Regions from separate parts of the Metabacillus sp. cB07 genome, predicted to be linked through region 1. Evidence: riboswitches for the same ligand, from Rfam matches in the RefSeq annotation. Region 1 holds a riboswitch; the other holds the start of a gene.
The links. Region 1 has a riboswitch for S-adenosylmethionine ahead of JOJ89_RS18300 (methionine ABC transporter ATP-binding protein). Riboswitches for the same ligand answer to the same signal wherever they lie in the genome.

Region 2: it holds a riboswitch for S-adenosylmethionine, as region 1 does, so the genes downstream of both, JOJ89_RS01165 (Na+/H+ antiporter NhaC family protein) here and JOJ89_RS18300 (methionine ABC transporter ATP-binding protein) in region 1, are expected to answer to the same signal.

The regions. Positions count from the first base shown of each region.
Region 1 covers NZ_CP069296.1:3,564,372-3,568,767, forward strand. Annotated here, with positions in the region: gene JOJ89_RS18285 (M20 family metallopeptidase) at 1-94, opposite strand, end outside; gene JOJ89_RS18290 (MetQ/NlpA family ABC transporter substrate-binding protein) at 114-944, opposite strand; gene JOJ89_RS18295 (methionine ABC transporter permease) at 957-1,607, opposite strand; gene JOJ89_RS18300 (methionine ABC transporter ATP-binding protein) at 1,597-2,628, opposite strand; SAM riboswitch class I at 2,716-2,820, opposite strand; SAM riboswitch class I at 2,907-3,012, opposite strand; gene JOJ89_RS18305 (DUF4395 domain-containing protein) at 3,078-3,500, opposite strand; SAM riboswitch class I at 3,649-3,755, shown strand; gene JOJ89_RS18310 (alpha/beta hydrolase) at 3,820-4,396, shown strand, end outside.
Region 2 covers NZ_CP069296.1:201,762-206,157, reverse strand. Annotated here, with positions in the region: gene JOJ89_RS01180 (GNAT family N-acetyltransferase) at 1-739, opposite strand, end outside; gene JOJ89_RS01175 (TetR/AcrR family transcriptional regulator) at 736-1,362, opposite strand; gene JOJ89_RS01170 (SMI1/KNR4 family protein) at 1,605-2,093, shown strand; SAM riboswitch class I at 2,279-2,389, shown strand; gene JOJ89_RS01165 (Na+/H+ antiporter NhaC family protein) at 2,514-3,806, shown strand; gene JOJ89_RS01160 (CarD family transcriptional regulator) at 4,064-4,396, shown strand, end outside.

The DNA.
Region 1 (4,396 bases):
CATGAATCGAATGGCTAATTTTCAGGTACTCTGCCTTTCTTGATTCGATTTCATCAATGATTTGCTCTTTAAGCGTAACAACTGCTGTGCTCATGCTCTTTCCTCCTCAATGATTATTCTCCAATTTCACTTAGAGGGACAAACGTCGGAATCGTGGCTCCATCGTATTCTTTTTCAATAAATTCAGCCGTGTCTTCCTCCTGGTAAAGCTCAACGATGCGTTTCAGTTCTTTGCGGTCCTTGTCTTCTGTGCGTGTTGCGATGATGTTGATATAAGGTGTGGCTGTGTCATCTTCATGGAAAATAGAATCCTTGATTGGGTTAAATCCTGCATCAACAGCAATTCCGTTGTTGATGATAGAACCTGCTACATCGGGAAGAACACGCGGTGTCTGGCCGGCGACAACAGGCACGATTTCAAGCTTTTTCGGATTTTTGACGATTTTATCAAGTGATCCGTTTCCGTCAAAATCTTCAGGAAGTTCAATTAAACCGGCTGCCTGAAGAAGAAGGAACGCTCTTCCCATGTTTGTCGCTTCATTCGGAACTGCAATTTTTCCGCCTTCCGGAATGTCTTCAACAGATTTGTATTTATCCGAGTAGAGGCCAAGAGGTGCGATGACCGTTGTTCCAATAGGAGTCAGGTCAAGATTGTGTTCTTTTTTGAAGGCATTAAAGTAAGAAATCGTTTGAAACGCATTGGCATCCAGCTCGCCTTCTGAAAGCGCAAGATTCGGCTGTACATAATCTGAAAATCTGACAATCTCAATGTTGATGCCTTCTTTTTCTGCCTTCTTGGCAACAAAATCCCAGATGCGGTTATCAGATCCGCTGACGCCGATTTTCACATCCACCTCTTCTTTTCCGCTAGCTGTTTTATTTCCGCATCCCGCAGCAAAAGCGGCGAGTGCTGCAATCAGTGTTAAAATGATCCATTTTTTCATCATTGTTCTCTCCTATCGTCTTCTGATTTTTTTCGATAAAATGTTTCCTGAAGTCTGAAGTCCCTGAACAAGGACAACAAGAATGGCCACTGTAATGATCATGACAACCGTGTCAAAGCGCTGGTAGCCGTATGTAATCGCGAGATCTCCAAGTCCGCCTCCGCCGACAGCCCCTGCCATCGCAGATGCACCGACAAGTCCCACTGTTGCAATCGTCAGACTCAAAACAAGTGAGCTTAATGCTTCAGGAACAATAAACTTAAAGATGATCTGGGTTGGCGTTGCACCCATTGCTTCTGCCGCTTCAATGACTCCCGGGTCCACTTCAAGCAGCGAGTTCTCTATTAATCTGGCAATATAGGGTCCTGCGTAAAAGACAAGCGGCACAACAGCTGCAGCTGTTCCGATTGAGGTTCCGACAATCAATCTCGTCAGCGGAACAATCGCCACCATCAAAATGATGAACGGCACAGAGCGGAAAAGATTCACGATCCCGTTCAGGATGTTAAAAATAATGGCATTTTCCCATAGATGTCCCTTTCGGGTGATGACCAGCAGCACGCCGAGCGGAAGGCCGATCAACGTGGAGAAAAGCAGGGAAAAACCGGTCATTGCGAGTGTTTCGACTAAAGCATCGATTATTTGCTGAGAATCAACTAGCATGTGCATTCACCTCTTTCACTGATACGTTCTCCTGGTTCATCACCAGAAGCGCTCTTTTTATTTCACTTTCCGTTCCCTGAAGTTCAACGATTAAATGTCCAAATGGAATCCCCTGAAGCTCCGTGATGTTGCCGAACAGCACGTTGATATGGAGGTCAAATCGTTTCGCAATCTGCGACAGCAGCGGCTGTCCTGAGGATTTGCCGACAAAATTAATTTTGAAAATCTGTGCCTGGCTGTTTTCCTCCTGAACAAGCTTCAGGACCGATTCAGGAATCGAATCATTCAGAACAGAGCTGACAAAGTTTGATGCAGTCTTCGTTTTCGGATTTGAGAAAACTTCAAACACAGAACCTGATTCAATGATTTTTCCGCCTTCAATCACGGCTACTGTATCGCAAACCTCTCTTATGACTGACATTTCATGCGTGATCATGAGAATCGTAATGTTGTATTCCTCGTTGATTTTTTTCAATAGCTTTAGAATCGAAGCTGTCGTCTGAGGATCAAGTGCCGAGGTAGCTTCATCGCACAGAAGAATAGATGGCTGGGTAGCAAGAGCCCTCGCAATTCCGACGCGCTGTTTCTGGCCGCCTGATAACTGATCAGGGTACTGGTTCGCTTTGTCCTCAAGTCCTACAAACGAGAGCAGCTCAGCAACCCGCTCCTTAATAACTTTCGGCGAGGCCTTTGAGAGAAGCAGCGGCATCGCCACATTTGCATAGACTGTCTTTGAATTAAGCAGATTAAAGTGCTGAAACACCATGCCGATTTTCCGTTTGACTCCGCGCACATCCTTTTTGGAAAGCGCCGTTAAGTCGAGACCATCCACGATGATCTGCCCTGCTGTTGGACGCTCGAGCAGATTCACTGTGCGGATCAGGGTGCTTTTTCCGGCTCCGCTAAAACCGATGACTCCGCATATTTCCCCTTTTTTCACTTCCAGATCAATGCCGTCAAGAGCTTTCACTTCATTGCCGCCGCTCCCGTATACCTTTGTGACGCCTTTAAATTCAATCATTTATGTAACCTCCCTGTATTTTTGCAATAAAAAAACCCTCTTCTATCCGACAAGAAGAGGGCATGGCATAAGAAATCACCGGTTCTCTTCTCATCTCCCAGGCTATCGCCTGCTGGAATTGGCACAGTACTTTTTCAAAAGTCCGCTGCCGAAGCATCATGGGGCCAGTCCCTCCGCTTCTCTGGATAAGAAAATCATGATTTAGTTTTAAAGAAAAATAAAAACCTCTCCCTGAAAGACAGGAAGAGGCTGGATCTGCAAAAAAAGACCGTTCGCTCTTCTCATCTCTCAGGCTGCACGCCTGCTGGAGTTGGCACAGTTCTCATAAAGAGTCCGCTGCCGAGGTTTCAAAGGGCCATATCCCTCCACCTCTCGTGATAAGAAGCAATATTTTCGATGTGTCTAACTTTACTCCGGTATTTTCTGAAAGTCAACACTTTTTTAAAAAATCAGTTGGACTGCTTAGAAAGTCTGCGGTATTTATACTGCTGCCACTGAAAACGGATAAAGCAGCCGATGCAAAACCCGAGAATCGCGGCAAATGCAGCAATGGCAACCATGATAGTCGCCGCATAGGCAAGCACCGTCCAGTCAAGCATGTATCCGGCAAATCCAAGGCTCAGGCAGATCACTGCTATTACCTGATTAAACTGCTGCTGATCAAAATCTTCCTGTATATAGGCTGAAGGCTCTTTTTTCAAAAAGGTGCCGGCAGCTTTCATAATCGGGTTTACTTTAAACAGCAGTCCCATAATCCCGGCCGTAAGAGGCACCAGTAAAAAAGCGCCCATGCCGCTGATCAAGAATACTGCAGCGGATAGCACAATCACCCATTGATTAACTAATACTAAAGGTTTTGGAATGGTTTTCACACTAAAACCCACCTGTCTGATTGGAATATAAGTATTTTACTCCAGGCAGCCAATTTTGTGAAGAGGATTGCTTCAGGAAGTGATTGACAGTTATCTCTCCATCATGATAAAATCGTTAAAACCAACTAAACCAATAAGAATTAAATATAATCTATCAAGAGTGAACGAGAGATCTGGCTCCATGACTTCACAGCAGCCGCCGCACGCCGGAAAGGTGCTCCAACCAGCAAAGCACGATGCTTTGGCCGATAAAGACAAACCCTCTCTTGTCAGCTGTAAGCAGGAGAGGGTTTTTTAGTTCAGAATTGATTGGGAGGAAATGATGATGACGACGAAACATGTGCCTGTCCTTGCAGGAGCTGAAAGCTTTTTTCATAAAGGAAATGAGATCGGCATTCTTCTGTGCCACGGATTTGCCGGTACTCCCCAAAGTGTTGGCGAGCTCGGAAAACTGTTGGCCGCAAAGGGATATACCGTTTATGCCCCGCGCCTGAAAGGCCACGGAACCACTCCCCTAGACTTTGAAGACTGCTGCTTTACAGACTGGATTCAAAATATCGAAGAAGCTTATAAAAAGCTTAAAAAAGTGTGCCGCAGAATCTTTGTTGCAGGACAGTCCATGGGCGGAATTTTAGCGGCTCACCTTGCCTGCAGACACCAGGATATTGACGGCCTGATCACCATCAATGCTGCACTCAGTGTTCCGGGCTATGAGGTTTTTCAGCACGAGATCGAACCCCGTTTTATTCCAGAAGGAAAACCGGATATCAAAGCGGACGATATAGAAGAAATTACGTATGAAGCCGTTCCGATTAAAGCCGTCCACAACCTGCTGACGCTCATTAAAACAACGAAGCCCGTGCTGTCTGAAGTAACCTGTCCGACCCTGATTTTCA
Region 2 (4,396 bases), 790 kb from region 1:
ACGCAAATGCTTCGTGCAGCAGAGATTTAAGGACATCTTCTTTGTTTTCATGCTCAGGGTGAGCTTCGCACTGAAACAGGAGAATCCCGGAAAGCTTTCCTTCCTCGTCGTATTTGCGTTTTGAAAGGGCATAGCCAATCGTTTTTCCGTTCTCAACCGCAAGCAGCGCTTCACCGTCACGAATGTTCTGCCACTGCACCTGCCATGGAATCAGCCTGCTGCAAAAAGAGTGCTCCGCTAAATTATGCGGCTTTTTCCAGTGAATATCATGCGTTAGAGCGGGCGGATCGAGTGTCAATGGAGCCGAATATCCGAGGTGAACAAGCTGATCTGCCGTCTGATATCCCATCTTCTCGTACAGCTTGATTGCCCGGTCATTATGCGAAAGTGCTTCAAGTGTAGCCGTGTGGACTCCTTCTTTTTCATAGATGGACAGGACTTCTTCCATCATCTTTTTCCCGACGCCTTTGCTTCGGAATGCAGGGGCAACTCCGGTGCCTCCGTTCCAGGAGACGTTTTTGCCGTCAATGGACCTGACGCCGTTTAAGATCAGTCCGACGGGTTCGGTTCCGTCAAAAGCCACAATGGACAGCGCGGGTGAAAGATTCTCAAATACAAGTCTGTTCAGAAAGGCTTCAAGTGTGAGAGTCATATCAAAATCATAGCCTTCAAACCCCTTGTTCCATGCAATCAGTGCATCTTGAAGTGTACATTGGGACAGCCGTTTACATGTAATCATTCTCTCTCCCCTTTTCTTACGTACATAAACACCATTTCTTCAAGTGTCTTCATCTGTTCCCGGAACGGATAATCGTTTCCGATGACAGAATAATGAAGGCAGGTGCCGTCAATTGTTCCCCATACCAATGACGAGATAATAGCGGGATCCGCATCCGGCCGGAATTCCAGCTGATCAATTCCTTCCTGCAAAACCTCCATCAGCAGCGTCCGGTAAACCTCTTCATACCGTGCGGTCATCACCCGTTTCAGCTCTTCATCCCGTCCTGAATGAATCCAAAACTCAAGGTGAACCCCGATCATCCGCTGCCAGTCCGGTGAAAGCTTGATCTCCAGATAGTTTTTGAAGAACTGTCTGAGTTTCTCTTCGGCCGTTTCCTTTTTACGGAAACGTTCTTTTAACCCTGCTATATTCTCTTCCGTCTTCCTTTGCATCAGCTGCAGATAAATGTCTTCCTTGCTTTTGAAATAGTTATAGATGGCTCCTTTGCTCAATCCGGATTCAGCTACAATGTCATCGATGGTGGCCAGCTGAAATCCTTTTTCCCCGAATGCCTTCAGAGAGCTGTCCAGAATATGCCGCTTCTTCTTCTCCTTATATTCCTCTGATACAATTGGAGCCATTTGCAGCCCGCCCTTCTTTTTTTAAAACCGACTATATAGTCCATATTATTCCATACACAGTGAAAAATTCAAACAATTTTGATTATAGATCGAGTAAAAACTGCTTTTGAATGTGCATCATATAAGACCGCTGGAAAGAGGAGGAAATAATGATATGATAAATTTATACGCCCTTCGAAGAGAAATGCATCAACAAATTGTTACTCCTTGGCGGAATAAATATTACCTTTTTGAGGTGGAAAATGATCATAGAGACTTTGGAATCTTTGAAAGCGAATCTAGATGGAGATGGTAGATTTCGAATTCATTTAAATGATGGTACGGCAGCAGATAAGAAATGTTTGTTTTTTGAACCCGCTTCATTACAAGAAATAAATGAGTTTAAATTTGATTTACCGGATGACTATAAGACGTTTTTGACCTTACATAATGGTGGAAGAATATTCACTGATGATTGGGGGAGTGGCATTTTTGTCCATAGTTTAAAGGAAATAATACAAGAAACTCTCTCTATTTCTCATCTAATTCCGGAAAAATACTTTTGTGTAATTAGATACGCAGATGTAGGATATTTTTTAATAGACGAACAAAAAGTTGAAAGAGGGGAAAAAGATTATTTATTGTATGAGGACATTGATACTAGCAATCCTCCACAAAACCTTAAAATGACCTTTGAAGAGTTTATAGAAAAACTAATTAAATTTGAAGGTGAATTATTCTGGTTAAAATGAAATAAATAGAAAAAGTGCCGATACGGAATTGTATCGGCACTTTTTCCACTTCTTTATTTCCACATTGCATCATTAACAAAAAATTAAAATAATTTAGATCTTAACTCGAGTTAAATCTGCCATTTGACTTTTGCACCGCAACCCCTTAATGTAGTAAAGGTATTTTTTAAAACACACATATCATCTTCTTATTAAGAGAGGCAGAGGGACTGGCCCTGTGATGCCTCGGCAGCGGACTCGCAATCCTTGTGAGTGCTGTGCCAATTCCAGCAAGCCATGCGCTTGAAAAATGAGAAGAGCTTATTTCCATTCCGGATATAGGATCTCTTCTTGTTATCAAGAAGAGATCTTTTTTTATGCAGTCAGTTTTTATCTGCAGAGAGCGGAACACTATGATTACGGAAGAAACGAAAGGTGGTTATTATGAAGACAAAAGCTAACGGCTGGGCACTTTTGCCCCTCGTTATTTTCATCGGACTATTTGTGGGATCGGGCATCATCACAGGAGACTTCTATAAAATGCCGATCCTTGTGGCAATCCTTGTTGCCGCAGCAGCAGCCCTTATCATGAACCGGAAAGAAAGCTTCACATCAAAAGTGGAGAGTTTCTCAAAAGGAGCGGGACACCCTGACTTAATGATCATGGTCTTTATCTTTATTCTTGCGGGTGCTTTTTCGGAAGTGGCAAAAGGAATGGGCGCCGTTGAGTCGACGGTTAACCTGGCACTGTCCTTCCTGCCTCAGAGCCTGCTGATTGCAGGGCTGTTCATCATCGGCGCGTTTATCTCGCTTGCGATGGGTACCTCTACAGGTACGATTGCCGCTCTTGCTCCGATTGGAGTCGGAATAAGTACAGAGGCAGACATTTCAGTGGCTCTTGCAATGGGTGCCATTATTGGCGGGGCCATGTTCGGAGATAACTTGTCGTTCATCTCGGATACAACTATTGCAGCTGTCCGAACACAGCAAACAGAAATGCGGGACAAATTCAAAGCAAATTTCTTTATCGTGCTGCCCGCAGCCATTATTACGTGCATTGTGCTTGTCGTCATCACACTGGGCGGACAGGCACCAGTTACACCTGAAGCGTACAGCTGGGTAAAAATGCTTCCATACATCGGGGTTCTTGCAGCAGCACTGCTTGGAGTAAATGTCATTGCTGTTTTAGCAGGAGGCATTATCCTCGGCGGAGTTATTGGAATGGCAGACGGAAGCTACACACTAACAGCGTTTCTGCAGAAAATAACAGACGGCATCATGGGAATGGCTGAGCTTGTCATTCTTTCGCTCCTGATTGGCGGTATGGTAGAGCTGATCAAGCGAAACGGCGGCATTCACTTCATTCTTGAAACCATGACGAAGCGTATTTCTTCTAAAAGAGGGGCAGAATTTGCGATTGCGGGCCTTGTCAGCTCTACGAACCTTGCAACGGCAAACAACACAATCTCGATTATTGCAACGGGCCCTCTTGCCAAAGATATGGCGGACAAGTATGAAATCGATAAACGTAAATCAGCAAGTCTTCTCGATATCTTCTCATGCAGCATCCAGGGACTGATCCCATACGGTGCGCAGATCCTTTCAGCGGCTGAATTTGCTTCCATCTCCCCGACAAGCATTCTGCCGTACTCCTTTTATCCGGTACTGATTGCTCTATGTGGTATTGTGGCGATTTTGATACAGTTTCCGCGGTTTAAAAGAAAAGCAGCGTAAGAAAAAACAGCGTCCTAAATAACACGGTAAATCATATATCAATCAGCATACTAATTTGCATAGAAATTAGTATGCTTTTTTTGATATTCGCAGGAAAATCCACCTTCCCTTTATTGGTAATCCGACACGTTTCCTGCTGCATTTTCTTTTTTTGATCTTCAAAGGAAAAAGTAGTTGACACCAAAAATAAATTTATGATATCATTAAAAATTTGATAAAAAATAATCTATATGTTAAGCTTTAGAAGGTTACCATATATGGAGGTGGATTATTTGTTTCAAATTGGCGATAACATTGTTTATCCAATGCACGGAGTCGGTATCATTAAAGCTATAGAAGATAAGGAAATATCAGGGAAAAACCAGCAATATTATGTCATAAATATGTTAATAGGCAATATGCAAGTCATGATTCCTACGGATAAAATACTGAGTTCACGTATACGCCCAGTTACTGACATACTTGCATTAAAGCACATCATACACATTTTTCAGCATGGAGAATCAGATAGATTACTGTCGTGGAAACAAAGGTATAAAGTGAACACGGACAAAATTAAAACCGGCAACATACAAGAAGGTGCTGAAGTT